DNA from 4 places in the Sporosarcina sp. P25 genome. Region 1 is predicted to be linked to each of the others. Evidence: riboswitches for the same ligand, from Rfam matches in the RefSeq annotation. Region 1 holds a riboswitch; each other region holds the start of a gene.
The links. A riboswitch is a leader RNA that binds a small molecule or an ion and turns the genes downstream of it on or off. The one in region 1 is predicted to bind S-adenosylmethionine.
Positions count from the first base shown of each region.

Region 2: another riboswitch for S-adenosylmethionine. It lies ahead of metK (methionine adenosyltransferase); the one in region 1 lies ahead of CSV70_RS02965 (bifunctional homocysteine S-methyltransferase/methylenetetrahydrofolate reductase).
Region 3: another riboswitch for S-adenosylmethionine. It lies ahead of metA (homoserine O-acetyltransferase MetA); the one in region 1 lies ahead of CSV70_RS02965 (bifunctional homocysteine S-methyltransferase/methylenetetrahydrofolate reductase).
Region 4: another riboswitch for S-adenosylmethionine. It lies ahead of CSV70_RS07935 (methionine biosynthesis PLP-dependent protein); the one in region 1 lies ahead of CSV70_RS02965 (bifunctional homocysteine S-methyltransferase/methylenetetrahydrofolate reductase).

Region 1 is NZ_PDYV01000002.1:247,082-254,957, forward strand. It holds gene metH (methionine synthase) at 1-3,129, opposite strand, end outside; gene CSV70_RS02965 (bifunctional homocysteine S-methyltransferase/methylenetetrahydrofolate reductase) at 3,110-4,969, opposite strand; SAM riboswitch class I at 5,052-5,163, opposite strand; gene CSV70_RS02970 (hypothetical protein) at 5,328-5,525, shown strand; gene CSV70_RS02975 (biotin transporter BioY) at 5,655-6,254, shown strand; gene bioB (biotin synthase BioB) at 6,254-7,255, shown strand; gene CSV70_RS02985 (CtsR family transcriptional regulator) at 7,616-7,876, shown strand, end outside.
Region 2 is NZ_PDYV01000010.1:13,972-21,847, reverse strand. It holds gene CSV70_RS10100 (MFS transporter) at 33-1,196, opposite strand; gene CSV70_RS10095 (TetR/AcrR family transcriptional regulator) at 1,193-1,813, opposite strand; gene CSV70_RS10090 (YkuS family protein) at 2,162-2,395, opposite strand; gene CSV70_RS10085 (hypothetical protein) at 2,595-3,212, shown strand; gene CSV70_RS10080 (DUF3891 family protein) at 3,218-3,991, shown strand; gene metK (methionine adenosyltransferase) at 4,034-5,245, opposite strand; SAM riboswitch class I at 5,422-5,541, opposite strand; gene pckA (phosphoenolpyruvate carboxykinase (ATP)) at 5,719-7,311, shown strand; gene CSV70_RS10065 (alpha/beta hydrolase family protein) at 7,391-7,876, opposite strand, start outside.
Region 3 is NZ_PDYV01000010.1:82,096-89,971, forward strand. It holds gene serA (phosphoglycerate dehydrogenase) at 1-1,319, opposite strand, end outside; T-box leader at 1,454-1,679, opposite strand; gene CSV70_RS10395 (thioredoxin family protein) at 1,936-2,250, shown strand; gene CSV70_RS10400 (AbrB/MazE/SpoVT family DNA-binding domain-containing protein) at 2,375-2,644, opposite strand; SAM riboswitch class I at 2,795-2,901, shown strand; gene metA (homoserine O-acetyltransferase MetA) at 2,994-3,902, shown strand; gene CSV70_RS10410 (YetF domain-containing protein) at 3,969-4,673, shown strand; gene CSV70_RS10415 (HAD family hydrolase) at 4,713-5,372, opposite strand; gene CSV70_RS10420 (spore coat protein) at 5,477-6,049, opposite strand; gene CSV70_RS10425 (LysM peptidoglycan-binding domain-containing protein) at 6,259-7,542, shown strand; gene CSV70_RS16595 (hypothetical protein) at 7,593-7,736, opposite strand.
Region 4 is NZ_PDYV01000007.1:13,650-21,525, forward strand. It holds gene CSV70_RS07915 (FadR/GntR family transcriptional regulator) at 1-722, opposite strand, end outside; gene CSV70_RS07920 (methylated-DNA--[protein]-cysteine S-methyltransferase) at 728-1,255, opposite strand; gene CSV70_RS07925 (DMT family transporter) at 1,262-1,576, opposite strand; gene CSV70_RS07930 (DMT family transporter) at 1,579-1,914, opposite strand; SAM riboswitch class I at 2,070-2,170, shown strand; gene CSV70_RS07935 (methionine biosynthesis PLP-dependent protein) at 2,250-3,380, shown strand; gene CSV70_RS07940 (glucose 1-dehydrogenase) at 3,531-4,292, shown strand; gene CSV70_RS07945 (hypothetical protein) at 4,378-4,560, opposite strand; gene CSV70_RS07950 (type 1 glutamine amidotransferase domain-containing protein) at 4,780-5,295, opposite strand; gene CSV70_RS07955 (HD domain-containing protein) at 5,578-6,213, shown strand; gene CSV70_RS07960 (hypothetical protein) at 6,631-6,864, opposite strand; RNA gene ssrS (6S RNA) at 6,976-7,170, shown strand; gene CSV70_RS07970 (four-helix bundle copper-binding protein) at 7,227-7,550, opposite strand; gene CSV70_RS07975 (antibiotic biosynthesis monooxygenase family protein) at 7,703-7,876, shown strand, end outside.

The DNA of each region.
Region 1 (7,876 bases):
GAATGCGTGGCTTTCAAGGAATTTTCCTTCTTCCTTCAGTTTGTTTGCATAATCACGGACCCCTTTACCAGCGGTCACTTGCATGAATGCAACGTAGTCCATTTCGCCACTTTGCACTGTTTTCAAGTAATCAGCCAAACATAGGAATGGGTCTTTTTCTTGACGCGGGAACGTAAATCGTTCAATTTCAGTTTTTGAATCTTTCGGATGATAAATGATTACGTCATCGCCGTCTGCTTGGGCTGGGAAGAATTGATAAATACCGGAAGCTCTCATCTTGTCGGACTTCAAGAATCCAGTCACCATGTCATGAAGTTGTACTGCGCGTTCTTCTTTTCTTTCAAGCATTTTATCGACATTTCCTCGTAGGCCTAAGTGGTGACCAATAAGTGTACGCATATTTACGTAAGGATGTAGGTGGGCAACCGAGTAATCTTTCACGACCCGTCTGCGTAAATCAGTTGGGGTGAATACAGGAACATCGGTGCGTACCGTTTTCACAGGACGTGGCTTCACTGCAACCGCTGAAGTACCTCGACTTGCTTTAATCGCATCATTGGTTTCACGTTTCTCTATACTATCTGCTAATTCCTCGAGTAGCGTGCCTTTGTCATTACTTTGGAGACGGTTTGCTAAATCAAGGCCTTGCATCGCGTCTTTTGCAAAAATAACAGGGCCGTCATACTCGGGTGCAATCTTTGTTTCAGTAAAGCGTCTTGTTAATGCAGCTCCACCTACCATTACCGGTGTGTCAATTCCTGCTGCCTTAAAGTCCTGTGCCGTCAACACCATCTGTTGTGCAGACTTTACAAGAAGTCCTGATAGTCCTACGATGTCTGGTTTTTCTTTACGAATCACTTCAATTAATGCAGCTGGAGTAACTTTAATACCGATGTCTATTACTTTAAATCCGTTATTACTTAAGATGATTTCCACGAGGTTTTTTCCGATATCATGTACGTCACCTTTTACAGTTGCAAGAATAATCTTGCCTTTCCCACTATCGTCTTCTTTCTTATCCATAAATTGTTCAAGATAGGAAACAGAAGCTTTCATGACTTCAGCACTTTGAAGAACTTCAGCTACGATCAGTTGGTTATCATTGAATAGTCGTCCAACTTCAGCCATTCCTTTCATTAAAGGACCATTGATGATATCGAGTGGTTCATCATATGTCTTTAAAGCTGTTTCCAAGTCAGGAATTAAACCTTCTTTTGTACCTTCCACTACATAGTATGCAAGACGATCAGGCACGGTTTTTGGAATGTCATCTTCTGACTTTTCTTTTTTCTTCCCACGATAGAAATCCGTAAACTCAGCTAATGTTTCATCAGTTGTTGTAAACAGCAAGTCGTTTGCCAGCTTGATTTCTGCTTCTGGAATCGATGCAAAGCGTTCAAGTTTCTCTGTATTTACAATCGCATAATCCAGACCTGCTTGTGTACAGTGATACAAATACACGGCATTCAACACTTCACGACCAACAGGAGGTAACCCGAAAGATACGTTGCTGACACCGAGAGTCGTTAAGGTGCGCGGTAGTTTTTCTTTGATTAATCGAATTCCTTCAATCGTCTCCACCGCTGATCCGATGTATTGCGCGTCGCCTGTACCAACAGGGAAGACAAGTGGATCAAAAATGATATCTTCTGGTGGGATCTCCCATTTATTGACGAGTAAATCATAAGAACGCAAGGCGACTTCTAGTTTACGTTCTCTCGTAACTGCCATCCCGATTTCATCAATCGTTCCTACAACGACAGCTGCTCCATATTTTTTTACTAAAGGAAGTACAGCATCAAAGCGTTCTTCACCATCTTCTAAGTTAATAGAGTTAATGATTGCTTTACCTTGCGAAAATTTCAGCGCCTCCGCAATAACGTTTTCGTCCGTAGAGTCGATGACAAGAGGAACTTTGACTTTTTTCACGACTTCTTTCATGAAACGAGTCATATCGTACAATTCATCACGGTCAGGGTTCGCAAGACAAATATCTAATACGTGAGCACCACGTTTTACTTGTGCTCGTGCGATTTCAGCAGCTTCTTCAAACTTTTCCTCTACAATTAGTTGTTTGAATTTACGTGAACCGATAACGTTTGTACGTTCACCAATTAATAATGGACGCAATGTATCGTCGTAAAGCAAAGGTTCGATCCCTGAAATAGCATGACCATGAGGGTTTTCGGGCATCTTGCGTGGAGCCTTATCTTTAACTACCTCACGTATTGCACGAATATGATCAGGCGTTGTACCGCAGCAGCCGCCCACCATGTTCAACCAACCTTTTTCAGCGAAGCCTTCCAGTTTTTTCGATAGTGATTCAGGAGATTCATGATAATGTCCTTCCTCATCTGGCAATCCCGCATTTGGATAGCAGGTTACGTAGCTTGTCGCTAAGTCCGATAATGAACGCAAATGGTCCGTCATGAATTCTGGACCTGTCGCACAGTTTAAACCCACCGAAAGTGGATGGACGTGTTCAATGGAAATATAGAATGCTTCAATACTTTGTCCAGCAAGTGTTGTACCCATCGGTTCGATCGTACCTGAAATCATGATAGGAATTTCGCGTCCAAGCTCTTCAAATGCCTTTTTAATACCAATTGTTCCAGCTTTCACATTCAGCATATCCTGACTCGTTTCCATCAGTATCAAATCACTGCCTGCTTCTATAAGCGCTTTAGCCTGTACATAAAAATCATTGGATAGTTCATCGAACGTAATACCGCCCGTGACCGAAAGCGTTTTTGTCGTAGGTCCGATCGCACCTGCGACAAAACGTGGCCATTCTGGAGTAGAAAACTTCGCCGCACTTTTTTTCGCTATCTCTACAGACTTTGCATTAATTTCATCTGCACGATGACCAAGTGAAAATTCATTTAGTACTAGGGGAGTGCCGCCAAATGTATTCGTACAAATGATATCAGCACCGGCTTCTAAATATTCATCGTGAATTTTCTCCAAGACGTCAGGGCGTAACACACTCATGTATTCATTACATCCATCGTATTCTTCTCCGCCGAAGTCTTCCGTCGAGAAATCTTCCGCTTGCAGCATCGTCCCCATCGCACCATCAATGATCAGGATTCGTTTATCTAGTTGTTCTTCAATAGGATGTCTCTGCATGTGTTAATTCCCTCTCCTTCTGCTGGTCTATTTTCTTAATATACTCATACAACTCTAATGTCATATCGTAGCGCAGGAATGGTGTGATGAGATACAGCCCATTAAAATATTGTGCCGCTGTATCTATCAATTCTTTTGCGATTTCAAGACCTGTTTCAGTTGATCTTTCGCGATCCTCTCCGCATTCACGCATTCTTTCCAACACATCTTCTGAAAGCTTGATGCCCGGTACCTCGTGATGCAGGAACTCTGCATTTCGTATATTCGTCAATGGCATGATACCGATGAAGATCGGTGTATCCAAGTGTTTTGTTGCTTCATATACATCGATAATCTTTTCTTTCGTATAAACTGGCTGAGTGATGAAATAGTCCGCACCCGCTTCAATTTTCTTCTCAAGCCGTTGTACAGCACGATCGATTACACGTACGTTCGGATTGAAAGCTGCTGAAATGGAGAAGCTGGCTTTCTTGCGCAACGGCTTACCAGAGAATGAAATCCCTTCATTCAATTTCTTAATCAATTGCAATAACTCCATGCTGGATACATCGTAGACACTTGTAGCACCGGGGAAGTCCCCAACTTTTGTCGGATCGCCTGTTACAGCTAGGATATCGTGAATACCTAATGCATCAAGCCCCATCAAATGTGATTGTAAGCCGATAAGATTGTGATCCCGACACGTTAAATGTACAAGCGGGCGGATATTATGTTGCATCTTAACGATCGAGCCCATCGCCATGTTGCTGATGCGAGGGGAAGCAAGTGAATTATCTGCCATTGTTATAGCGTCAACTCCAGCGTCATATAACATATTTGCACCTTTGATATAATCGTCCGTTTCCAAGTGGCGTGGTGTATCTAGTTCTACAATTACTGTACGCTCTGTTTTCGCTTTTTCATGAAGAGGTTGATGTTTTGCAGGACCCGCTTCATGAATCACGATAGGTTTTGCCGGTTGTACAACCTTTTCTGTGATAGGTGTCAGTCGCGCTAACTGTGTTTTCGCAGCTTTAATATGCTTAGGTGTTGTCCCGCAACATCCACCAATCAGCCGAACGCCTTGATCACGAAGTAATACGGCAGCGCGTCCAAAGTATTCTGCTTCTGATTCATAGACAATACGGCCATCCTCAACATCTAATAGACTGGCGTTTGGATATGCGGATAAAAATGCTTTTTCCGGTAATGTCACATTATCGAATGCTTGAATCGTGTGGTAAGGACCTAATCGACAATTGACTCCTACGATATCTGCTCCAAGAGACTCGAGCTGATGAAGTGCGGCGTTTAATGAAAGTCCGTTCTGCAATACGCCGGGATCATGCATAGAAACTTGTGCAATCAATGGGACATCCGTGATTTTCTTTAATGTTGTAACTACGGATGATAACTCTTCAAAGTCATAATACGTCTCTAATAGAAGACCATCAGGATCACCTGCCAATAATGCATTGGCTTGTTCTAGTACGACTTTTTCTATTTCATCCAATGTAGCATCGCTTTTACGTATCCCCCGCAAGCCGCCTATTGTTCCAAGCACAAATTGCCCGCCAGGTGCCGCTGCACGTTTTGCAATTTTCATAGCTGCCTTATTGAATTCTGTAACATGACTTTCTAGACCGTAGCGAGCTAATTTGTTTGCGTTCGCACTGTAGGTGTTTGTCTGGATAATATCTGCACCGGCTGTGATGTAATCTTGGTGAATTTGCTCTATAATTTCAGGCTTTTCTATGTTTAGTTCTTCATAACAGTAATCAATTCCGTAAGAATATAAAATCGTCCCCATTGCACCATCTGCCGTTAGGACATTTGTTTGTAGTTTCTCGAGCAATGACATAATTCCATCTCCCTTTGCTTTTTTTAATCAAAAAAAGCCTTCAAGTATATTAGAAGGCTTTGTAATCTCAATGACTAGTTCCCTCTCATCTTTTCAGTGTGTCGATTTGACAGACTGCTGGAAGTAGCACCTTGCCAAAATGGCTGGTTGCTGAAGCGTCGACGGGCCAGTCCCTCGGCTTCTCTTGATAAGATATGTTTCTTATTCAATTATTTCGATTATTCTAACCATATCATAGCGGCTTTGTTGGATACCGTCAAGTGAACGTTTGGTGAAGTTCAAAGTGCGGAGTTAGAGCATAGAGAAATTGTGGCATATATGATAAAATACAAGAATCAACTCAAAAAGGTGAGGAATTATGCGATTCTTTAAATACTCATTTCCAATCGCTGTTCTTGTAGGTACACTTGCTTGGATTATGATAGGCAACAGTTACGAGGAAGTTGCTTATGATATGCGTGTGTACATTACGATAGCGGCTGCTATATTTAGTGGATTAATCTCAAGTGTTTTGTTTCGAAAAGAAAAAGAAGAACAGATTGATGAGAAGAAGTAGACTGTCAGCGTGATGCTGCAGTCTTTTTTTGTCTACTTTTATTGGTTAACTAAATAATAAATTATGTTGACAATAAATGAGTTAACCGATATTATTTGTGAGGTAACTAATATAAAAAGAGGTGTCGTAATGACAATAGCAACAGAGAGACGACCGGTAAGTAGATTTAGCGCATTAACTATTGTCTACAGTGGGATGTTCGCAGCGTTAATGATGATTGGAGCGAATATTACATCCTTCGTGCCGTTTTTAGTAGTTGGTGGAGTACCCATCACATTGCAAACATTTTTCGCAATCTTATCAGGACTATTACTTGGCAGTCGTCTAGGTGCGTTATCGATGACGGTTTATATGTTAATAGGGCTAGCGGGCGCGCCGGTCTTCGCTAAATTTTCTGGAGGCTTCGGTCAGATCTTGAGTCCGACGTTTGGCTTTATTCTCACATTTATTCTGATCGCTTATGTAGCGGGAAAGATTGTAGAGCGAAAACACACCATGTCTGCTTTTATTACCGCAGCATTGGTCGCTACAGCAATCAACTATATACTAGGCACAAGTTGGATGTATTTTGCGTACAAGATGTGGGCTGCTGCACCCGACGTGTTTACCTATAAGATTGCTTGGCTATGGATGATGCCTCCACTGCCGAAAGATTTAATTCTTGCTGTATTGTCAGGCGTATTCGCGTTTAGAATGTCAAAACACTTGAAAGTGAGGCGTACGTTATAATGAACTACCAAAGATTGGCTACACAAGTACTTGAAGGTTATGTATTAACTGATGAGGAATCACTCGCAATATTAAATAGCCCAGATGAAGATTTACTATTATTACTGCACGCAACGTATTCAATTCGATCGCATTATTTTGGAAATAAAGTGAAGTTAAATATGATCATCAATACGAAATCAGGATTATGTCCAGAAAACTGTGGGTATTGCGCACAATCCATCATTTCAAAAGCACCTGTCGAAAAGTATGCGATGATGAAATCGGAAGAAATACTAGAAGGTGCAGAACGTGCTGCTGCTAATAAAGCGGGCACCTATTGCATTGTAGCAAGTGGACGGGGACCGCGTGACAGTGAACTGGACATTGTCATTGAGTCTGTTAAACAGATTAAAGAGAAACACAAAGGCATGACGGTATGTGCTTGTCTAGGTATTTTGAAACCAGGACAAGCGACTCGTTTGAAAGAGGCGGGAGTCGATCGCTACAACCACAACTTGAACACTTCTGCAGAGCATCACGAAAGTATTACTACATCGCATACATACGATGATCGGGTAAATACTGTAGGACTTGCCAAAGAAGCAGGCATATCTCCATGTTCAGGTGTCATCGTCGGCATGCGTGAAACAAAGCAAGATATCATCTCCATGGCGCGTAGCCTAAACGAACTGGATGCAGACTCAATACCTGTAAACTTCCTGCATGCAGTGGATGGAACTCCATTAGAAGGGACATCAGAACTGGAGCCACGTTACTGCTTAAAAGTCCTGTGTCTGTTCCGCTACATTAATCCTAGCAAAGAAATCCGCATCTCAGGTGGACGTGAAGTTAATCTAAGAAGCCTACAACCACTAGGCCTATACGCTGCGAACTCTATCTTTATCGGCGATTACCTCACAACAGCTGGCCAAGAAAACGATCAAGATCAAAAAATGCTTGAAGATATGGGCTTCGAAGTTGACTTGGAACCTTTGAACAAAGAACCCATCACTATTTAAATAAAATGAATAAAATTATTTGTATACTTTGTGACTGAAGACAATCCACTATAAGGATCTGTTCTTCAGTCTTTTACTATTCGTTTAGAATACACTATAGAAAGATTACAGTAGTTCACCATAAGTAGAAAGTACCCGTCTGGAACGTTGGACAACGGTGCTAACCTATCCGCCATGTTTTTGTCTCAAGACTAATTGAATAATCATTAGCTAAATGTGGCAACCTAGCAATAGGTTTTCTTTCGACGTAATAAGGTATACATATAAACAAATGAATTGCATCCCACCTAATTTCTGCGATACAATCAAGTCAAAGATAGTCAAAGTCAACTAGAAGATCGAGCGAAATGAGGTGACGAGATGCGTAATATTTCTGACATTATAGAAGGATATTTGAAGTCGATTATAGAAGAGGAAGATAGCGCTTCTATTGAAATCAAAAGAAATGAGATTGCCGAGAAATTCCAATGCGTACCATCACAAATCAATTACGTAATCAAAACCCGGTTTACAGTCGAAAGAGGCTACGCCGTAGAGTCTAAGCGAGGGGGCGGGGGCTATATCCGGATTTACAGGGTACGTACCAACTCCCGAAAGGATTTACTTGAACAAGCGTTGGAG
Region 2 (7,876 bases), on a different contig from region 1:
ACTATTTTCTAGTTATGTCCCAGTCTCATTTTTTACGCTTCTATAGTTGATTCATTATTTTTTCTAAACATCTTAATCAAAATGATGAGTAAAACCGTAATGCCCAGGGCAATACCTATCATAGAGTATTGGAAACGAATTGCGGGAAACCCTGCTATGTTTGCGATGCCATCCAATATTAAAGGCGAGCTGAACTGTCCTATAAAAATCGAACTGGATACTATAGCAATCACTCGGTCGCTTTGAAGAGGATTGACCAAGCCTAGCGCTTTAACATTAATCATTGGGAACAAAATTCCTTGTCCAAAACCAATCATACATGTGCAAGCTAAAATAATTGGAACAGAATGACTTAAAGCCAAACCAGTGAATGCTACACCCATTAAAAATATACTAATCGGCATGATATACGATTTCAGGAAATCCTGGAGCTGAATCAATGTCAAACTGGTTATCATTCCACCTACTGTGGTAAAGGAAATCACAGTACCCGCCAATTCCGGTCCACCTATATTGCTCTGCTCAAGGTAGAGTGCCATATTCGTGGCAACCGAATAGTAGACTAGCATAATACCAGCAGAAGCTGCTGCATATCCAAAAACAAGCAATGGCATTTTGCTTTTTTGTACGTTCTGATCTTGTTTAAGTGGAGTGTCTTTCGGCAAGAATATAAAGACCATAATGAAAATCACAACACCCATTAAATACACATTAAACGGAGCTCTCCAACTAATAGCTGCTAAATATCCTGCTAGCATCATAGTTACGATACCTCCAAAGTTACTGAATGCTGAATTATAGCCCATCATCTTCACTTGCTCACGACCTCTAAAATGATCACTGATTAACGTGATTCCGAGCGGCATCACTAAACCAACGCCAGCACCTAGCACAAATCTAAAGGCCAGTAACATTTCAATTGTATTGGTGAACTGTGCTCCTACCCCCGCAATTACATAAATGAATAAACCGATTAAAGCAACCGTGCGTTTAGGTATCCTCGATGTTAACCAACTAGAGACGAATGTAAAGGGAATGATGAATAAGGAAGGTGCTGTTAAAATCAGCTTGATGATCACTGGATCTGCCTCTGGGAAGTTAGCCGCAATCAAACCAAGAGCTGGAGAAATAGCAGCTCCTGCCATAACTGTTGCCATCGAGATGGAGATGATTGTTGGTTTCAACATGCGTTTCATTGGCCAACCCCCTGTCCTGGATAACGTTTTAATTGCCGCAACACTTTATCAGCTGATACTTTTATGGGTGACACTTTCCGTGCATTTGATAATAACAACCCATGGACTAACGATAAATGATACACTGCTAATTCTTCCGCATCACCTTCAATAAACTCTCCAGCAATTTGTCCTCTCACAATAATATGTTCAATACGTTCGACCATGAATCGGTATTTTTCTACAATTTCTTCTTTCACTTCTTGCGTTAGATAATCAGAATATAAAGCTTGCATGATCAAGATATGCCTGTGTACTCCATCTCTTAGTGAGCCTGAGTGAGTCATTTCAGTCAACCATTCCAATTGTTTTAAAGGACTGTGATGTTTTTCCTCTGCTTTATCGACTGTATTGACGAATTCAGTTAATAACTCGAGAATTACTGTGACGTACAGGTCTTCTTTTGATTTGAAATAGTGGTAAAACAAACCATGACTTTGTTCGGCCTTGTTTGTAATCTCACTAATTTTGGTTGCGGCGTATCCTTTCGTACCAAATAATTCGATGGCGGCTTCTTTTAGTTGTTGCTGTCGATTATCGCGGATCTTTTTAAATTTTTCACTTGTTCGAGGTGACATAAAGATTTTCAACTCACTTCTTTTTTATTGATTGACTGACAAGTCAACGTTGAACAGCTTACTGTTCTTATGGGGCTGTTGTCAACCAATAATAATCAAAGTGACGACGCGGTATCATGGATAAACACGTTAGCTATGCACGTATAATTGGTTTTCATTATGTACTTTGCGAAAATAAAACATACTAACATAACTGGAAAATAGTCCACTCCCCTGCGCTCCTGTTTCTCAAAAGTTACGTTTATAAATACGTAGTCAAAAAGAAAAATGCATGAAGGAGAAAAATGATCCTTCATGCATTTTTTTATTTTGTCCTAGTCTCGTACTAGGTAGAACTTAATTCAATTATTAACGATGTAATCTTTTTTCGACATCTTCTACGATATCTTGTACGGAGTTGCCTTCAATGCTGATCACGGGGAATTCGAATTGGTCGATGTTGACATCGCTTAAAGCACGTACTACGCCTATATCATAGCCGCTTAGATGTTCATCACTTGCAAACATCTTCACTTCATGTCCTTTTTCCTCTAATGCTTGTTTAATGTCATCAAATGGTACTTCTACCGCTATTTTCGCCATATCCTATTCCTCCTCCAAATACTACATGTATTCGATTAATACTTTATAATTTCCCGCTCTTACGTAAATTAAACATGACTTCTTAAAGTATGTTTATAACACTGTAATACCAAAACGATTGATTTCGGGGAAAATGGGTATTTTACTGTTAGAGCTATTGAATCATTATAGGAAGAACTTATAGAAGGAGTCGACAGATATGTTCGGTTTAGCGGATCTCCTTAGCTTAGTCATTTCAAGTTTTATCATTTTACCTGTCGTTACGTTTATAAGGGAAGCTGGCTATTTTATAATTAGTGGTCTCTTCGGCGTGAAAAATGCCAGACTAACTATTGGTTCTGGACCTAGACTTTTTAAATTCGGTGTTTTAGATATACGAAAATATTATCATGTAAACAGCTGGTTTACTTTTGATTCAGTAAAAAGAAAAAGTAATTTCGCATATATATGTATATATGCTGGGCCGATTTTGATTAACGTGGTCGTGGCAGTCACAATTAATGCGCTGATAGCGAATGGATTTTTTGAAGACTCCAAAACATTTTGGAGCCGTTTTATATTCTACGCCTTCTATTTCGTTTTATTTGACTCCATTCCAATGAAAACCGTAAATGGCAAACCGAATAACGGTATGATTATTTATGAACTTCTTCGGTATGGCAAACGCATTGATTTCAATGAAGAACCCCTGATTCTCGGTACAACAGAAGCAGAAGAAATGTATCAGGAAGAAATGAAGAAAATTGAAAAGGTAAAAGAAGAAATTAAAGAAGAAATCATAAAAAATGATAGCGTTCCCCCTGAAAAGAAAGGATGAGCAAGATGATTGTACGTGAACACGAGAAAACATTCAGCTTTGTGCAGCAACATCATCATGGACACCTCGCCGGTGAATTAATGAAACACTGGAAGAAGGATATGTTTCCTGATGATCAATGGCGTCATTCCGTATTGACTGCCATTAGTAACCACGACATCGGCTGGGCTCCTTTTGATAAACAGCCTTTTTGGAATGATGCGAAGTCGGCACCTTTTCAATTCACTGACTTCCCCCTGCTCCCTAAAACAGTACTTTATCGCCAAGGAATTGATGATGTAGAACAGATGGACCAATATGCAGCAATGCTTTGTAGTCTTCATTATGAACAGTTTATACAGAGTAACAACGAAAAAGAGGCTAAGCTATTTATCAAGGGTGAACAGAATCGTCGTGAACGATTGTGTAAAGAAATCGAGGGTTTTGATAAGGATTTATTTGAAAAGCATTTTGCTTTGCTTCAGCTTGGAGATAACTTTTCCTTATATTGTTGTGTGAATGATCCAGGTATCGACAAAGCGAATGAACATGTATTCTTTCGCGACGGCATTCCTTCTACAAGCATTTTCCATACATTACCGGTAGGACGAATTGGGATATACTTTGCAGATCAGCACACTGTTAAAGTGGAAAATTATCCTTTTAGTTATTCATTTGACGTTGAAGTAAAGCAAAAGACTGTCTTGAAAAAAGATATTGAGGATCACGGATTGCAAGTAGCTTATGAAAAGGCTGACTATGAAGTAATTCCTTTTCATTTTACGCCGTCAAATAAATAAAAAATGCAGAAAGAAGAAATAATTTCCTCTTTCTGCACTCCATTATTGCTTCACACGTACTTTACTTGCAAGTTCTTTCAACGCTTCCACTTTATCCGTCTGCTCCCATGGCAATTCGATGTCAGTGCGGCCAAAGTGACCGTACGCTGCTGTTTGTTTGTAGATAGGACGACGTAGGTCGAGCATTTTAATAATGCCTGCCGGTCGAAGGTCAAATAATTCACGTACGAACTCTACTAATTGAGTTTCGGATAGTGTACCGGTATCAAATGTATTGATCGAGATAGAAACCGGGCTCGCTACTCCAATAGCGTACGCCAACTGAACTTCACAGTGCTCAGCCAGTCCAGCTGCAACGATATTCTTTGCAACATAACGTGCTGCGTAAGAAGCAGAACGGTCCACTTTCGTAGCATCCTTCCCTGAGAATGCACCGCCACCATGACGGGCATATCCACCATACGTATCGACGATGATTTTACGTCCAGTCAGACCGGAGTCTCCTTGAGGTCCACCCACAACAAAGCTGCCAGTAGGATTAATGAAGTATTTAGTATGCTCGTCCAATAAGTTTTTTGGAACGACTGCATCAATCACAACGTTCTTTATATCCTTCTCAATTTGCTCGAGTGTCGCTTCAGGATGATGTTGTGTAGAAATAACGATTGTGTCGATTCGCACAGGATTATTATCTTGATCGTATTCTACCGTCACTTGTGTTTTTCCGTCAGGACGTAAATAAGATATAAGTTCTTCTTTACGCGCTTGTGCCAAGCGATGTGCCAATTTATGAGAAAGGCTGATGGGTAGAGGCATTAACTCAGGCGTTTCATTACATGCATATCCAAACATTAGACCTTGGTCTCCTGCACCGATTGCATCCAATTCTTCATCTGACATAGAGCCTTCGCGTGCTTCGAGTGCCACGTTGACACTTGCAGCGATTTCAGGTGACTGCTCATCAATGGAAGTAAGTACAGCGGACGTTTCGTAATCGAAACCGTATTTCGCACGAACATACCCGATTTCCTTAACAGTATCACGAACAACTTTTGGAATATCCACATACGTTGTCGTAGTAATTTCTCCCATTACTAATACGAGTCCTGTTGTGATACTCGTTTCACATGCCACACGCGCATTTGGATCTTCCGTTAGGATTGCATCTAAAATTGCGTCTGAAATTTGGTCGCACATCTTGTCAGGATGGCCTTCTGTAACTGATTCTGATGTAAACAGTCGACGGTTTGTCATGTTGTTTCCCCCTATATTAAGCATCATGATACGGTACTCTCATAAGTCCCTGGTAAAGTTCCACGCCTAGACGTCAAGCATATACCATAAGGATTCAGGGCTAGACAATATAAAAAGCCCTCCACTCATATTCAATCCATGAGTAAAAGGCAAAATTTCACGCGCAGCACCTTTCACTCTTATCGTCCAAGGAATTAAACCTTGCTTCAGGTTTGGCACCTTCGCGTTAGACTTGCGTCTATTGCAGGTTGCCGGGTTTCACAGGGCCTGTACCCTCCACCAACTCGGGATAAGAGTATCCGTTCATGTCACATCGTATTAAAAAGTTTGGATTTTGTCAAATTATTTCTCCTAAATCACTTGAGTTTTCCATTAGTATAGATTAATATTCTTAATGTGTTATACTATTTACGAATTAGGATATTCTCATCAAGATAAAAATAAATCGACTACGCAAAGGACGGTATGTAAACATGATATCTGCAAAAATTGATGATAGTTTAAAAAGTCTTCTTAGTGGAAGCAACGTGACGATCCAAGCGTCTGTGGCGGAATTAACGGAAAAAGCAGTAGCAAGAGGCGAAGCTAAACTTTCTGCCGACGGTGCGATCACTGCACGTACAGGTAAATATACAGGACGCTCACCTAAGGACAAATTCATCGTTGAAGATGCAGTGTCTAAGGATAAAGTAGATTGGGGTAGCACGAACAGTCCGATTTCAGAGGAGATCTTTGATTCATTATACACGAAAGTCATCGATCATTTGAAGAAAAAAGATGAACTCTTTGTATTTAAAGGGTTTGCAGGGGCAGATAAAGACTCTCAATTGTCTATCCAAGTAATTAACGAATTAGCTTGGCAAAATCTGTTCGTTCACCAACTATTCATCCGTCCAACCAAAGAAGAATTGAAAGCACATGAATCGCAATTCACCATTTTGGCTGCCCCTTCATTTAAAGCGGATCCAAAAGTGGATGGCACGAACTCTGAAACGTTCATCATTGTATCGCTGGAAAAGCGAATTGTCTTAATCGGTGGAACAGAGTACGCTGGAGAAATGAAAAAGTCTATTTTCTCTGTTATGAACTTCTTACTTCCTGAGCAAGATATCCTATCCATGCACTGTTCGGCAAACGTTGGAGAAGAAGGCGATGTTGCTTTATTCTTCGGTCTTTCTGGAACAGGTAAAACGACACTTTCAGCAGATGCTAACCGTAAACTTATTGGTGATGATGAACACGGATGGTCTGATAATGGCGTATTTAATATTGAAGGCGGATGTTACGCAAAATGTATCAATCTTTCTGCTGAAAAAGAACCTGAAATCTTCGGAGCAATCCGTTTTGGCGCTGTTTTAGAAAACGTAGTACTGGATGAAGAGACACGCATTGCTGATTATGATGATAAATCATTAACAGAAAACACACGTGCTGCATATCCAATCGAAAACATTGATAATATCGTGACACCGTCAGTTGCTGGTCATCCGAAGAACATTATCTTCCTTACAGCTGATGCTTCTGGTGTATTGCCTCCAATCTCGATTCTTTCAAAAGAACAGGCAATGTACCACTTCTTGAGCGGTTTCACTTCCAAACTTGCTGGAACTGAGCGTGGAATTACTGCTCCTGAACCAACATTCTCTACTTGCTTCGGTTCACCATTCCTACCACTTCCTGCAGCTACATATGCAGAGATGCTTGGAAAGAAAATCGATGAGCACGGTTCAAAAGTATTCCTTGTGAATACAGGATGGACTGGTGGGATCTACGGTGTAGGTTCACGTATGAACTTAGGCTATACACGTACAATGGTGCGCGCTGCAATCGCCGGGAAGTTGGACAATGTAGAAACAAAGAAGAACGAAATCTTCGGATTGGAAATGCCTCTTGAAATCGAAGGTGTACCAAGTAATGTTCTACACCCTCGTTACGCTTGGGAAGATCCAAACGAATACGATAAAGAAGCAAACCGTTTGGCTGATGCTTTCCGTGAGAACTTCAAGAAGTTTTCTCACGTTTCAGAAGACATCGCAATCAAAGGCGGACCACCCGTCAGTAAATAATGGCATACGAAAAGGCTGACCCCTCTGGTCAGCCTTTTTACGTCTACATTGTAATCACTTAAGCGGTGGCGGATGCACATCATTGTCGCTTCATCCAATCCACTGCTTTTTTCACAAGTTGTCGATTCATTTCAGGAGGAATATAATGCGTAAAGCCTTCTAAATACCAAGTTTCAAACTCTTTATTCGCATCACGCAATGCATTCTCCAGCAATAAAGCCTGATCAAACGATACATTCGTATCAAGAGTTCCGTGGATAATCAATGCCGGAATATCAATATTCTCTATCTGGAATAGCGCTGTTCTTTCACGATACGCATCTGGTTGACTATTCGGCGTGCCACCGATGACACGCTTCATCATACGTCGCATATCCTGTCGCTCTTTGTATGTGAAGATCACATCTGAAACTCCTGCCCATGTTACCATAGAAGTTAAATCTTCGCGCATAATGGCTGTCCATAAGGCCATGATCCCGCCTCTTGAAAAAGAGAATAAATGAATGCGATCTGAATTGACTGCACTTTGCTGTTTCAGCACTTCCACGCCTGTCACGGCATCATT
Region 3 (7,876 bases), on a different contig from region 1:
ATGCGCGCTCCAAGGCCATTTAGAAGTGTACCCGCTACTTTGCGAATACCTTTTTCAGTCACGATTTCTACTGTGATCAAGTTCAAGAAGCCTTTACCAGTAGTTGTTTTTTGCTCGTTCACTTTGATGCCGTAACGATCAGCCAATAACTTCGCGTTCACATCATTGACAGTTTCCCCAAGATTCCGCTTCAAAAGGCCTTTGACGGTGTTACGCGTTAACGCACGCACATCGTAGTTTGCCAATTCGCCAGCATATTGAATGTTGATTTCATGGATAACCGAGTTTTGAATTTGGGATAAGAACATACCTAGTTTTTCTGTAAGATCGAAGAATGGCTCGATTTTCGCCAATACATCACGAGAAACAGATGGCAAGTTCACTGGGTTACGAACAGATCCAATTGTCAAGAAGTTCACTACGTCACGGCTTACGTCAACTGCTACTGATTCTTGTGCTTCGAATGTACTTGCGCCCAAGTGAGGAGTTGCTATTACTTCAGGTAATGTCAACAATTTATGGTCTAGGAATGGCTCTTCTTCGAATACGTCCAATGCCGCACCCGCCACTTTACCAGCAACGATTGCATCGTATAAAGCATCTTCGTCAATGATTCCACCGCGTGCACAGTTGATAATTTGTACGCCGTCTTTCATTTTCTCGAATGCTTCTTTGTTGATCATTCTACGAGTTTCTTTTAGTAAAGGTGTATGAACTGTAATGAAGTCAGCTACGTCTAGCACTTCATCTACTGTCCCAATTTCTATGCCTAATTTTTTGGCAACATCTTCTGTTAAAAACGGATCATATGCGACTACATTCATACGTTGTCCTCTTGCACGTCTTGCCACTTCAGCACCGATGCGACCAAGCCCGATGATCCCCAAAGTTTTGTCTTTCAATTCCACACCAAGGAATGATTTTCTATCCCATTTATTGTTTTTTAACGAGTTGAAGGCTTGAGGGATTTTGCGCGCCATAGACATCATCATGGCGACTGTGTGCTCAGCTGCAGAGTTTGTGTTGCCATCCGGAGCATTCACAACGATAATTCCTTTTTCTGTAGCCGCGTCCAAATCAATATTATCGACACCTACACCTGCACGACCGATGATTTTTAATTGATCAGCTGCTTCCAACAATTCTTTTGTAACAGTTGTCTGACTACGAACTAGTAATGCATCGAAATCTTTGATACGTTCTTTCAGCTGATCTGGTGTTAGGTCAGTCTCCATTACAATTTCAAAACCTTCTGCTTGTCGTAGTGGGAAAATTCCGTCCTCGCTAAGTGGGTCACTAATAAGTATTTTAAAAGCCATGATATTCATTCTCTCCTTTGATTGTTTGTAGTAGAATTTTTGTTGGAAAACTATGTGTGATTGATCGTATATGTAAGTTGTACGCTACCCCCCTTATAGGTAAAATAAAAAAGCCTTCCATCCCTTACGTATAAGTAAGGGGCGAAAAGCTCGATAAACTAACGCGGTACCACCCTTGTTTTGCTGCAGATGCAGCCTTCATTCAGCATGCGTAACGTGCATGTGACGGATTAGCCTACTAAGATGTTCAGCCAATCAATTCGGAAGTGCCTCCAACCTCGGAATTTGCTGACTTACACCACTGCATCAGCTCTCTAGAAAATTCTTTTTAGGAAGGTATCTCTTCGTCAAAATTGTTTAACAACTATTAATTTAGAACTAATCATAACACGTCAAAAACTATTGTCAATTGCTTTTCCGGAAAAAATGAAAAACTGTTAAATGCGAACGTAGTTATTGAATTATTTGTGAACGTTCGTGTCTGAGAGGTTATTTGTAAAAAAACATCTTTAATTTAACTAAGTGGAAGTAAATAACGTAAGTCGTTTGAAGGGAAGAAGTGCAGGTAAGAGTGTTATAATGGGCTTATACTATTCATTTAGAGGAGTGTTGGGAATTGAAAAAACTAGAATCACTAGAGCAATTCGAGCAACTTAAACAAGAAGAAAGAGTGATTTTCTTATTCACTGCAGACTGGTGTCCAGATTGCAGAGTGATTGAACCATTCTTGCCAACATTAGAAACAGAATTTGCGGAGTATGAATTTGTCTCGATTGATCGTGATGATTTTATAGATCTTTGCAGTCAGTTGGATATATTCGGTATTCCTAGCTTCGTGGCATTCAGTGAAGGAACAGAAACAGGTCGTTTCGTCAGTAAAAATCGTAAAACGAAAGAAGAAATCGAAGAGTTTATTAATAGCTTAACGTAATGTAATCGGACTACATGAAGAGATATTGAGACAATTAAACAAAAGGACTGAAGGCAACTATAAAAGTTGTTTTCGGTCCTTTTTATATTAGAAAAGATGCCACAATAAGATCTTATTTCTTGTATTACGTGAACTCTTTCAGTTGCTCTATAAGAATTTTAGCGCCTTGTGGACTGATGTATAGACCGTTTGACAATAGTTTGTTTTCATCCATCACATCACCCGTGATAAAACACGCTCTGTTGGCCTGAAATTTTCTCAAAATGATTCTATCATCTTCTACGAAAATTTCGATCGGATCGCCCTTATCGATCGACAAAGAATTTCGAAGTTCTTTTGGAATGACAATTCTGCCGAGATGATCAACTTTACGAACAATACCTAAAGACTTCATGAGCTCCTCCTCGAAGAAATGTAGTTGGTAGTTTCTATTATACACAAAAATATACTATCTACAATTTACAAAACTTAAATGCGCAGAACAATTTGACAATTCCGCTATACAATTAATTTATTAATGCTATAATAGGCAGTAATTAAATATTTCTTATCAAGAGAAGCTGAGGGATTTGGCCTGATGAAGCTTCAGCAACCTCTGTATATACAGGAAGGTGCTACCTCCAACAAGATTGTTGTCTTGAGAGATAAGAACGGTGAATGGTCAACCCTCATTTTCTTATCTAAGAGAAATGAGGGCTTTTTTGTATAGAAATAGAATAACTGAACGTCAAGGGGGAAATAGAATGCCGATTAATATACCAAAACATCTACCAGCAGGTGAATTACTGAAAGAAGAAAAAATCTTTATTATGGATGAAGAACGTGCGACAACACAGGATATCCGCCCGATCAATATTTTAATTTTGAACTTGATGCCTGAAAAAGAAAAGACAGAGCTTCAATTGCTGCGATTGCTTGGTAATACACCTTTACAAGTGAATGTCACATTTCTCAATACAGCTACCTATGTTTCGAAAAACGTCAGTCAGAATCATTTAGAAACGTTCTATACTACTTTTGAATATGTCAAAAATCGTCGTTTTGACGGTATGATTATCACAGGTGCTCCAATCGAACTTCTACAATTTGAAGATGTAGTCTATTGGAAGGAGCTAGAAGAAATTATGGAATGGACAAAAACGAACGTCACATCTGTTCTTCATATTTGTTGGGGGGCACAAGCGGCTCTATATCATCACTACGGAATTGACAAATTCGAGTTGCCGAAAAAGTGTTTTGGAGTATTTTCACATGATATTACCGATCCAACAGTGAACTTGGCAAGAGGGTTTAATGATGTATATGTTGCCCCACACTCACGCCATACGGGAGTTTCATTAGAAGAAATAAAGAATCATCCTGATTTGACCCTGCTTTCTGCTTCTGAAGATGCCGGCGCATTCATTGTGATCTCAAATGATGCAAAACATATTATGGTAACTGGACACTTAGAGTACGATGCACACACATTAGGGGATGAATACGCTCGCGATATAGAAAAAGGTGCTGACATTGATGTTCCTGTAAATTATTATCCGAACGACGATCCGTCCAAAGAACCTATGAATACTTGGCGATCCCATACGCATTTATTGTTCTCGAATTGGCTCAATTACTATGTCTACCAGAAAACTCCTTATAACTGGAATTAAAAGAATTAGTGTATAAATTTCTATAGTTTGCACATACTCCGATTACCGGAGGTGTATGCAGTGAACATAGATGAATTTTGGCAATTGGCTTTTTGGGAAATGACTTTACGAACGGTGATCTCATTTGTTGTGCTGTTGATTTTGGCGCGTTTTATGGGGAAGAAACAAGTGTCACAATTGACTTTCTTTCATTATGTGACAGGTATAACAATCGGTTCGATTGCGGCCAATTTGGCGGGAGAGTCTGAAACGCCATTCTTGAATGGTTTATATGGAATGGTCTTATGGGCAGTATTAACAATTCTTGCTAACTTTTTATCATTCAAATCCATTAAACTTCGTGTATTACTCGATGATAAACCGATGATTGTCATTCAGAACGGAAAAATCCTAGAAGGTTCCATGCGTAAATTACGTTTGAGTTTCAATGATATAAATATGATGCTACGAGAGCAGTCGGTATTTTCTATGAAAGACGTCAATTACGCGATATTCGAAACGAATGGTAATTTAAGTGTCATGTTGAATGCAAGTGAGAAATATGCGACAAAGAAAGATATCAAAGCCCCAGCACCACAGCCAAAATATATTCCGACCGAAATTATTACTAACGGGAAAGTAGAAGAGAAAAATATGAGAGAACTTCAATTGACTGATACTTGGTTAACTGAGCAACTAAAAAAACAAGGGATTTCCAAACCAGAGCATGTTCTCTACGCAGAAATTCAGTCAGATGGCAGTTTGTATATCAATACATTAAAATCGACTTGACGTGAAGAGCCCTGACATAATCAGAGCTCTTCGCGTTTTTTATAATATTTCCCAATTTCTTTGTTTGGCCACTGCAGTAAGTTTTTTATCTGGACGAACTGCTACAGGGTACCCAACTTGCTCTAAGACTGGAAGGTCGGAAATGCTGTCACCATAAGCAAAGCTATTATCCCAATCGACAATTTCTCCAAGTAGTGCTTGATAAATTTGTTCGTTTTTACGTGTACCTTGAATATGTAGGAAAGGCTGATCCATCGCTAATTGTTCTCCATTTGAAGGGATGTCTGTGCCGATAATTCGATCAAATGTCAAGTGACTTGTGACTGCTTTTAAAAAAGGAGTATAAGCTCCAGAAACTAGTAAGATATGGTATCCCTCTTTTTGATGTTCTACTAGTCGGTTAATGACTTGTTCATTGAAGTCAGGCAACATCACGTTATGCATACCTTTAAAATACTCATGTAGTTCTGCCATCGTCAATGAATCCAATGCTTGTAGATAAAGGAACATAGAGCGTTCTTTCATAATAGACTCAGGTAGTATTTTTAGTTTATAGCGAACATAAAGCGGTAATATCGATCGAAAAAAGTTTCGGTAATACTTCTTGTGCGTAGGATGATTCTTTAATTGCTCCATGAGTAATTTAAAGGTTTCTTTAGTGTACAACGTACCATCAAAATCAAAGATCGCAACTTTCATATAGACACTCCTTCATTTGTATTCTTCTACATAGTATACAAATATAGGGAGTGTAAAAGCAAAAAAGCAGATGAAGAAGAACTCCATCTGCTTGAAACATTAACTTATTGAAGGTTGTTCGGCATACCGGGTTGACCTTGTGAAGGTGCAAATGAATTAAGCAACATATTCATATCCTGATCATTTAATTGAGGTACTTGATAATAGTGATGTTTGTTTTGGTAAATTGACAACTCGTACGCCATTTCTATACAGTTAGGCACGGAATCTGCCAGTACACGGCGAACGACTGGATTACATACTTCTAATGAAGCAGCTGTTTTGCCTGTAGCGCCTTCTTTCTTAGCGCCAAGTAAAAAGCCGGAGATGATTTCATCACTGATTTCACCTGTGGATTGAATGGGCTTAGAGGGTGCTTTTTCTTTCATACCGTAAATGAAGTCGCTACTTGCTTTCATTTGATAGCGCTGCGTAGGGTGTGAAGGATCTTTGCCTGTTTTGAAACTTTCGACGAGAATATTGTACTCATCCAACGCGAATCGGTACTGTCGATCAAGAATATCTAAAAGTTCTGGATCTTGGACGTGTGGGCGTAAAATCATCGCTTGGTTCAATGCTCCGACTGTCGCGCTAAGTACTTCTTTGACATCAAATAACTCATGTCCACCGTGATTCATCGATGGGGAACTTGTCCGCCTTGCATGTTTTGAGATGTTTCGAATTGATTTGTCAAATATTTTTCCTCCTTCAATAGTCATGTACATCGAAAATAGTATGTGAAGTAATCGAAAGCTTATTCATATGAAATTGTATTGGCGACTCAAGCATAGTTCTTAACGCGCCATCATATCATAAGGATAGAACTCAGGAAGGGTAGTGAAGATACATGCAGATTCATGTAGTTTCGCAAGGTGAGAGTTTGTATGAAATCGGTAAAATATACGGTGTGCCATACGAACAAATAGCAGAAGTTAATGAACTAGAAAGTGATATCCGATTAGCTGTAGGACAAGCACTTGTCATACCAATAATAGGTTCTTATTATTGGGTGCGACCTGGAGATAGTCTCTATACAATCGCACAAAGATATGGTCTAACAGTTGCGCGCTTGGCAGAAATTAATGCAATCAGTCCCACCAGACCATTAATGATTGGTCAGCGTCTGTATATACCACAAGAAGTGAAAACGAGGATTGATTCATTATTATATGTAGAACCGCGTAATCCAGTCAGTCAAGATATGCTGGCGGAAGTTCGTGAACGTGTCGATGACCTTACGTATCTCGCCATGTTCAGTTATGAAGTACAACGTGACGGCTCACTCAAAGCACCTGCTCTAGCAGATATTCCGACTATCGCAAAAAACGCAGGTGTTGTAAATATGCTAGTTCTGACGAATTTAGAAGACTATACATTCAGTGCAGATTTAGCGCATGTTCTTTTTACTGATCAAGCAGCGCAAAACAAAATGATTCAAAGTGCAATTGATGTAGCAAAAAAAATCGGATATGATGATATTCACTTCGACTTTGAGTTATTATTCCCTGAAGATCGGGAATTATATAATCAACTATTACGCAATGCACGCGATCAAATTCATAAAGCTGGCCTTACGATTTCTACAGCACTTGCACCAAAAGCGGGGGAAGTAACGACAGGTATTTATGGGGCCCATGATTATAAAGTGCATGGAGAAATTGTAGACTTCGTTGTATTGATGACATATGAATGGGGATATACGTATAGTGCACCACAAGCTGTAAGTCCAATAGGTCCAGTCACCAGAGTAGTAGAATATGCCGTTAGTCAAATGCCAAATGAAAAAATTTTTTTAGGTCAGAATCTATACGGCTATGATTGGACAGCCCCATTTGGTCAACCGGATAGTAAAGCCGCCAGAGCATTAAGTCCACGAACTGCTACTAATCTAGCAATCGAGCAGAATGTTGCAATTGAATACGATGCACTAGCCCAGGCGCCGCATTATACGTATTACGATGAACAAGGAACGGAACATGAAGTGTGGTTTGAGGACGCACGAAGCATTAACGAGAAGTTTAACTTGCTGAAGAAATTCAAGTTGCGGGGAATCATGTACTGGAAACTCGGCCTTTCATTCCCACAAAACTGGCTGTTATTAGAAGATCGATTTACTATCCGGAAGCGATAAGTATAAGAGCCTTTCCTTAAGTAAAAGGAAAGGCTCTGTCATATGAGTTCTCACTCGTTATTTAACAATTTCATAGCGCTTTGGAACATATCCATATCCGGATTTACGAGTAAAGCAGGTAGGAGAGCAAAAGTCATGATCAGGAGTAAGTTCGCTCCTAAGATTGATCGAATTGTACTTGTTTTCTTTGTCATAGCGCTTCGCCTCTTTCTTTTCGTATTGTTCTCACTAGTATGTGTATGCGCTTACATATATAACCTCACATAGCTCGTTTGAATAGTTTAATAATACTCTCAATTCAGTCGAATGTAAATAATAAAGTTGAAGATAGTAC
Region 4 (7,876 bases), on a different contig from region 1:
TATTCCTTTACCGACTGCCAATGGTTGATTAAAACAGATTCCACATTCAGAAGATGAGCTTGCATAGTACTTGCTGCATGATCTGGTTGCTGTGATTTAATTGCCAAAAATATGGCTTCGTGTTCATCATGCAAGCGTTCTACTGTCGCTGTATCTGTATAGAGGAAAATGCGACGCGTCTCTCTCATCGATTCGCTCATTAGCCCTGCAACTTGACTAAGCAAATTTACCAATAAAGGATTTTTCGTTGCTTCTGCGATTGCAAAATGGAAGTCTAAATCCGCTTTTTCACCTAGCAAAATATCTCCGGCATGCTTTTTCATTTCATCGAGTGCCGTTTCCATCTTTTTCATGTCATCTGCTGTACGGGATTCTGCTGCATTCGCTGCAGCTCCAGTCTCAACTATTTTTCTCACCGCTAATAAATGTTGAATATCCTGTTGATTCATAAGCAAGGCACTCTGTAACGGGAAGATCATATCGACGGATGAGAATTCCTTGACATATGTACCTTCTCCCTGTCTCATCTCGATAAGCCCTCTAGCACGTAAAGTTGTTAAAGCTTCCCGAATGGTCGACCTACCGACCGTAAAATTTTCAGCCAGTTGCTGCACAGAATCCAATTTATCACCTGGTTTCAACTCCCCAGACTGAATGGAGCCAAATAAACTTTCCGCTACTTCTTCATATATTTTCTTCGGTTTAATTTGCTTATATTTCATGTCGTTCACTCCTTTCTCTCACTTATCCGGCTGGATTTCTCCAGTTGTAGCAAGCTCCGTTTATGCTCTTCACCATCTCGATAGCCGGATAATCGTCCACTTTTTGCAATAACACGATGACAAGGCACTATGATCAATACGGGATTCTTGCCTATTGCGGATGCTACTGCACGAACAGAAGATACCTTCCCCATCTGTTCCGCAATCTCTGAATAAGTTGTAATTTCCCCATACGGTATTCGTTGTAGCGCTTCCCACACTTGCAATTGAAACGGTGTTCCCTTTAAATCAAGGGACAACATTGGAAAATCATAAGCTCTTCCTGATAAATACTCTTTGATCTGACTTTTATAGACTTCAAGTTTTCTTTCATCTTCCTGTAAACCTTCAATACCAAATCGCTTTAACCAATCCTTCATATGCTCCAAACTATCTTCAGCTAGTCCCATGTAGCAAAGTCCTTTTTCTGTAGAAGCTAATGTCACAGACCATCCGCCGAAATCAAATCGCGTCCAATAAACCAGTGTGTCCACTCCCCTTTAACCGAATATTTTCAAGCCAACAGCACCTAGAATAATGAGCGATAAAAAGAAGAGACGTTTGATGCTAGCGGATTCTTTGAATAGCAAAATCCCCATCAATACGGCTCCCGCTGCACCTAGTCCTGTCCATACCGCATAGGCTGTACTCATCTGAATCTCGCGCATAGCAAGAGACAGGAAAACAAAACCAAAACCAAATATCCCCACAATAAGTAATAACCTTTTAATTGAACGCTTCTGTAAATAATAATTAATACTCACTACACCAAAAATTTCACCGAGACTGGCTAAAGCTAAGTACATCCAAGCCATTGTCAGCCACCTCCTTCTGTATCTGCTTTTTCATCTGTTGTCAGTTTGATACCGACTACCCCGATGACGATTAATCCGATGAAGGTCAGCGTAACCCATGTGAAGCCTGCTTGAAAGACGAAGATATCCACCAAAAGGATTGCAGCGGCACCTGATCCGGTAAAAACTGCGTATACTGTGCCTGAAGGTAATTTTTCACATGCTTTAATAATGAAATAAAAACTGAATACAATTGCCACAACAGTACCGGTCCATTGAATTACAGTTTCAGAGTAACGGAGACCGACTACCCAGAAGATTTCTATAACAGCCGCTAGCGCGACATAACCCCAAGCCAAAATGAAAATCTCCTTCCCGTCATGAATATTATTTATAGTATAGCAAATCTTTTACTGAAACAAATAATCATCAACTGACGGTAAAAGGAAACTTGCATCTAGTATATCTGCATGATAGAATAAATCCGTCAACAGTTTTGCCTATATTATGAATATTCTCATCGAGAGAGACGGAGGGATAGGCCCAGCGATGTCTCAGCAACCAGCCCCAGGCACGGTGCTAATTCCAAGGGTGATACCACCTTGAAGATGAGAATACTGTATACACTTGTATGTTCGAGGGCCTATTCGAAAAGAAGAGGTTCTTTTTTATTTTGTTGGGGGGATGGATATTCATGACAAACAACGGATTAGAAACTAGATTAGTACAACTTGGAAACCACAGTGATGTAAAAACCGGAGCAGTCAATACGCCGATTTACTTGTCTACAGCCTACCACCATGAAGGTCTAGGTAAATCCACGGGATACGATTACACACGAACAAAAAATCCTACGCGTTCTGTCCTAGAAGATGGAATCGCAAACTTGGAATCAGGCGATCAAGGATTTGCCTGCAGTTCTGGAATGGCAGCTATTCAACTCATTTTATCTTTATTTAAAACAGGTTCGGAACTATTGGCGCCTGAAGATCTATATGGCGGCACCTATCGTCTATTTAACCAGTATGAAGAGACGTACAATATTAAAACGCGTTACCTATCGTTCGATGATGTTTTGGAAGTCGAGCAAGCGATTACTGATCGTACAAAAGCGATTTTCTTGGAAACGCCTACAAATCCATTAATGCAAAACATCGCTATTGGTACGTATGCAGAATTGGCGAAAAAGCATGGTTTATTACTCATTGTCGACAATACGTTTTTAACACCCTATTTCCAGCGACCAATTGAAGAAGGTGCAGATATCGTCATTCATAGCGCGACGAAATATATAGGTGGACATAATGATGTACTTGCAGGTCTAGTCGTTGCAAAAGGTAAGGATTTATGCGAACGTCTATTTACTAACCATAATGCGATTGGAGCTACATTGTCCCCTCTTGATTCATGGCTTGTAGTACGCGGTCTAAAGACTTTGCATTTACGCATGAAACAGCATGATGCAAATGCCAAAGAGATGGTATCTTATTTAGAACAAGAACCTCTCATTGTTGACGTGCTTTATGCTGGAATCGGTGGTATGTTGTCATTCCGAGTACAGAATAGTGAGTGGGTGGGGCCATTCCTTGAAAATATGAACTTAATTTCATTCGCGGAAAGTTTAGGTGGTGTCGAAAGCTTCATCACGTATCCGACTACACAGACGCATATGGATATTCCATTAGAAGAACGTAATCGCCGTGGAGTAGACGACCGTTTGCTCCGTTTCTCGGTGGGCGTAGAAGATGTAGAAGATTTGATTGCTGATGTAAAACAAGCCCTTTATGCTGCAAAAGAAGTAGTAGAAGGCGTAAAAGTTCAATAATAGTAACCCGTGCAACTCGAACAATCATTTTAACTATGATAGTACGGGTTGTTTTTTTGCAGCCAAAGTACAGAAACTACTTTTTCAATAATTTGGCATGAAAGTATATAATATAATCAAATCGTACTAATATAATTGGAGGCGATAAGTTTGAAACGTTTGGAAAATAAAGTAGCAGTAATAACTGGCGCAGGATCTGGGATTGGACGGGAAATTGCTGAATTGTATGCCCGTGAAGGTGCAAAGCTTATTATTGCAGATATGAATATTGAAGGTGCAGAAGAAACTGTCCAGACGATTAAAAGTGCTGGTGGTGAAGCATTAGCAGTCAAAACCAATGTAACAGTTGAAGAAGACGTACAAAAAATGATAGATACAGCAGCTGAGCAATTCGGTACACTTGATATTCTAGTGAATAATGCCGGTATTATGGACAATATGTATTCTGCAGCTACAGTAACGGATGAAGTATGGGAAAGAGTATTGGCAATCAACACAACAGGTGTGATGCGCGCAACCCGTAAAGCATTGTCTATCTTTGAAGAGAAAAAAGCAGGTGTTATCGTCAACATGGCTTCTATCTCAGCGGTGACAGGTGGTCGAGGTGGCTTTGCTTATACGGCATCAAAACACGCAGTGGCAGGGATGACGAAAAACGTTGCTTCTCAATACGGTCCATTAAATATCCGTTGTAACGCGATTGCCCCAGCACACATACCAACTAATATTACAAACAGCTTGTCACAACCGGATGAGTTCGGAATGAAGCAAGCGCTAAGGGGCGTAAACATGATGAGCCGCCCCGGAACAAAAGAAGAGATTGCAAACATTGCGCTATTCCTTGCATCAGACGAATCTTCCTATGTTAACGGTATCATTATGGAAGCTGACAACGGATGGTCTGCATATTAAGATGTAGAATTTCATGATAAAGCACTTGGAAATAGCCGATTACATCCATACAAAAAGCATCCAATAATTTGGATGCTTTTTTGTATTAGTGAGCTTGATGCCATTTTTTCTTTTCACTTGCATAGACGACCGCTGCCGGTGCCGCAATAAACGTGAGCGCGGCCATTCCGGCGAACATACCTACCAGCTCTTTACTTCCAAAGGAAAATCCAGCTGCTGCACCTAATACAATCCCCGCTAATACCGCCAACGCAACAATCTTATACATGTTAGATCCCGACCTTTCATTTGTAAGACGCGATCGTCTCCGCGCTTTATTCGTTGCTTTTAGCATACTCTCATTGAGAACGTTTTTCAAGTGCAATTGAGAATCTTTTTCAACGAATGTTAATAAGTACTGTTATCGTATGTTGTAAGCGATGGTATAATGTGCTGAAGTCACAAAAAAAACGTCAAGGCTTTTACACCTTGACGATCAGAATATTTTTTATTTTTCTAGCAGTTTTAGTGATTCGCGATTAAATGCTGGAATATCATCAGGTGTACGGCTTGTTACGAGTTGGTTCTGACAGACTACGACTTCTTTGTCAGCGTATTTTGCACCCGCATATTCCATATCTACACGAATGGATGTGTATCCTGTTGCATCGCGCCCTTCAAGCGCTTTTGCTGTAATGAGCAATTGTGGCCCATGACAAATTGCGAAAACAGGTTTTTTTGCATCCATAAATTCTTTAACAAATTTTACGAAACGATCATCAGCACGTAAAATATCCGGTGAGAATCCGCCCGGAATAAACAATGCGTCGTAATCTGACGATTTAGCATCAGCAATTGCTTTATCAATTTTCACTTTTGTATTTTCTTTCATACCCGTTACGTCTGTTCCTGCTTCCGCACCGATCACTTCTACTTCATGTCCAGCTTCTTTATAAGCAGTAGCCGGTTTCATGTATTCCGAGTCCTCAAACATATCTCCAAGTACTGTTGCAATTTTAGCCATAATGCTTACCACTCCTTATATGATGTTCTGTACATACTTTTCCACATTATAAAGAGGCTAAACATTATCACTCGAAATCTAGTTCCCCTTCAGCCACCAAGTGAGTTATTATAGTAATAGTTATTGAATATCTTTTTTGCTTAGTAGAGTCCTCCCCTACTCGTATAATTATGTCTACATGAGGGCACGTATATAGTACAAAGCTGTATGTAGGGATGACTTCTTAAAAACGAATGAACAGGTTTTAAAACTGTAAATACTAAACAAAGGGGATGAATATTGTTGGGGGTACACCAATACTTTAAAAGCCTATCTGATTTAGAACAAATTATTCGTTGTCCTGGAAAGTTCAAATTTCAGGAGCATTCCGTCGCTAGTCATTCATTTAAAGTGACAAAAATTGCCCAGTTTCTTGGGACTGTCGAAGAGGAATCTGGACAGAATGTGGATTGGAAAAGCCTATATGAAAAAGCATTAAATCATGATTATGCAGAACTATTCACAGGGGATATTAAGACACCTGTAAAATACGCTTCGAAAGAATTGAAGAAGCTATTCGGTGAAGTGGAAGAGGAAATGACCAGAAAGTTTATAGAAAAAGAATTCCCTACTGAGTTTCAAGCTATCTATTTGGAACGATTGAAAGAAGGTAAGGATGAATCATTGGAGGGGCGCATATTATCCGTTGCTGATAAAATTGATTTGCTGTACGAATCATTTGGTGAGATCCAAAAGGATAATCCGGAGCCATTGTTTATAGAAATCTACGAGGAAGCATTAAGGACAATACTGATGTTCCAAGACATGAACTGTGTAGAATACTTTTTAAAACATATACTTACAGATATGCTCAGTGAACGATTTACTGAACATAATGAGTTAATTGACATTACCATGCGTATAATAGAGGAAAAGTAAAAGGTATTTACAAGCGAAGAAGGTAGAACTAGAGCAGTGAACTTCTTACGACTGAAGTCACGAGAGTGCGTTCTGCTTCTTTAATCTGAGTAAATCGCTTCTACATCCATAAATAAATTAAGCGTTTCAGTTCTGAAGGACTTAGTTTTTTCTCCTCCTGACCATGCATAATGAAAATCTGATTTTCTATCCTATTAATCTGAATGAGCATTTCTATGACACTTTTAATCAAAAATGCTCATTCTTTGATCACGGTCTCCCGATTGCCCACGCTTATTGCGTATGATAATACGTGACCTTAATAGCAAGTGTTACCACTTTTAAGGCGCACTATATGTCGCGCTAAAACCCTTTTTCAACACAACTAGCAAGAACTTTAGTGCCGCCAATTTATAATTGCATTGCAGTGTCTTCCATCTAAAAGAATATCCCTATGATAACTAGTATGGCGATAATTATACTGCCGACTTGCCCGATTACTGCAGATGAAATGATAGGTTTCTTTTGAAATATATCAATGAGCTCAATATCCTCACGAAGCTGTTTTACCTCTTTACGAAGTTTACCTACTTCTTGATTCAACGTACTGATTTCCTCTGTCTGTCTTGTAACCAACTGTTGCTTTTCCGAGTTGTTTTCATGCTGTTCCATACATGATCACTCCTTGTCTTTTCATTTCTATACGTTATATCATACGTTTTAGTTTCAAAAAACAGAAGAACTTTCCATTGCATTTACGCTATTCCGGGTGTAAGATAAATCTACAAGCTGTATTGTTCGTATGACATTAAGTTTTAACCTTTAAGCTGTAAAAGGGAGTTTATTACGAAACGGAAATGGCATGCTGGATTCCTTTTTAGCAATCCAGACATACAGGAACGTTTTCCGCAAACACCCACTTTGAGGAGTGGTGGTTTAAAACTTTCTATGACTAAGTACGGCAAACACGGCTTACATAAACAGAGAAAAACACCTTCTTAAAAATGGAAGGTGTTTTATCTTTATATAAGGAATTAAGTTATACTGCGGCAAGCTTCCGCACAATTGCGGCATGCTTCAGCACACTGCTTGCAATGATCATGATCGTGTTTACCACATTCCTCTGCACACTGAACACATACTTCCGCACATAGCTGCAAGATTTTATCTGTAAACGGACTCTGTCGGGTAATTGCCTGGATTGCATATGAACAAATATCTGCACACTCTCGATCAAGTCGAATACAGTCAACCATCATACGAACGTCTTCTTCTTTTAGACAAGCGTCAAAACAATGATTACACGTCTTTACACAATCCTCTAATATAGCCAATACATCCGCATATTTTTGGTTCATTAAATCGCCTCCAAAAGTATTTTGTTTCTTATTCTCCCCTTTTATTTTAATCTCAAACCCACTTCACTGTTTCCTTATTCATTGAAAGCATTTTCATTTTTCAGCTATAATACATAGTAATTAACAAAATAGAAAAAGATGAGGTGTTTGAATTGAAACTATTTAAATGGACAGGTCCACTAGAAGAAGCAGGTAACTTACCAGAAGAAGCGCGTGCGTCATTAATGAATAATGATGAAGAAGTGCTTGTACTGCAAGAAGCGGAAACGACCACTCTTGACCATGCCGTCGAATACGATGTGTTGGATCAAAGCGGAGATTTACCA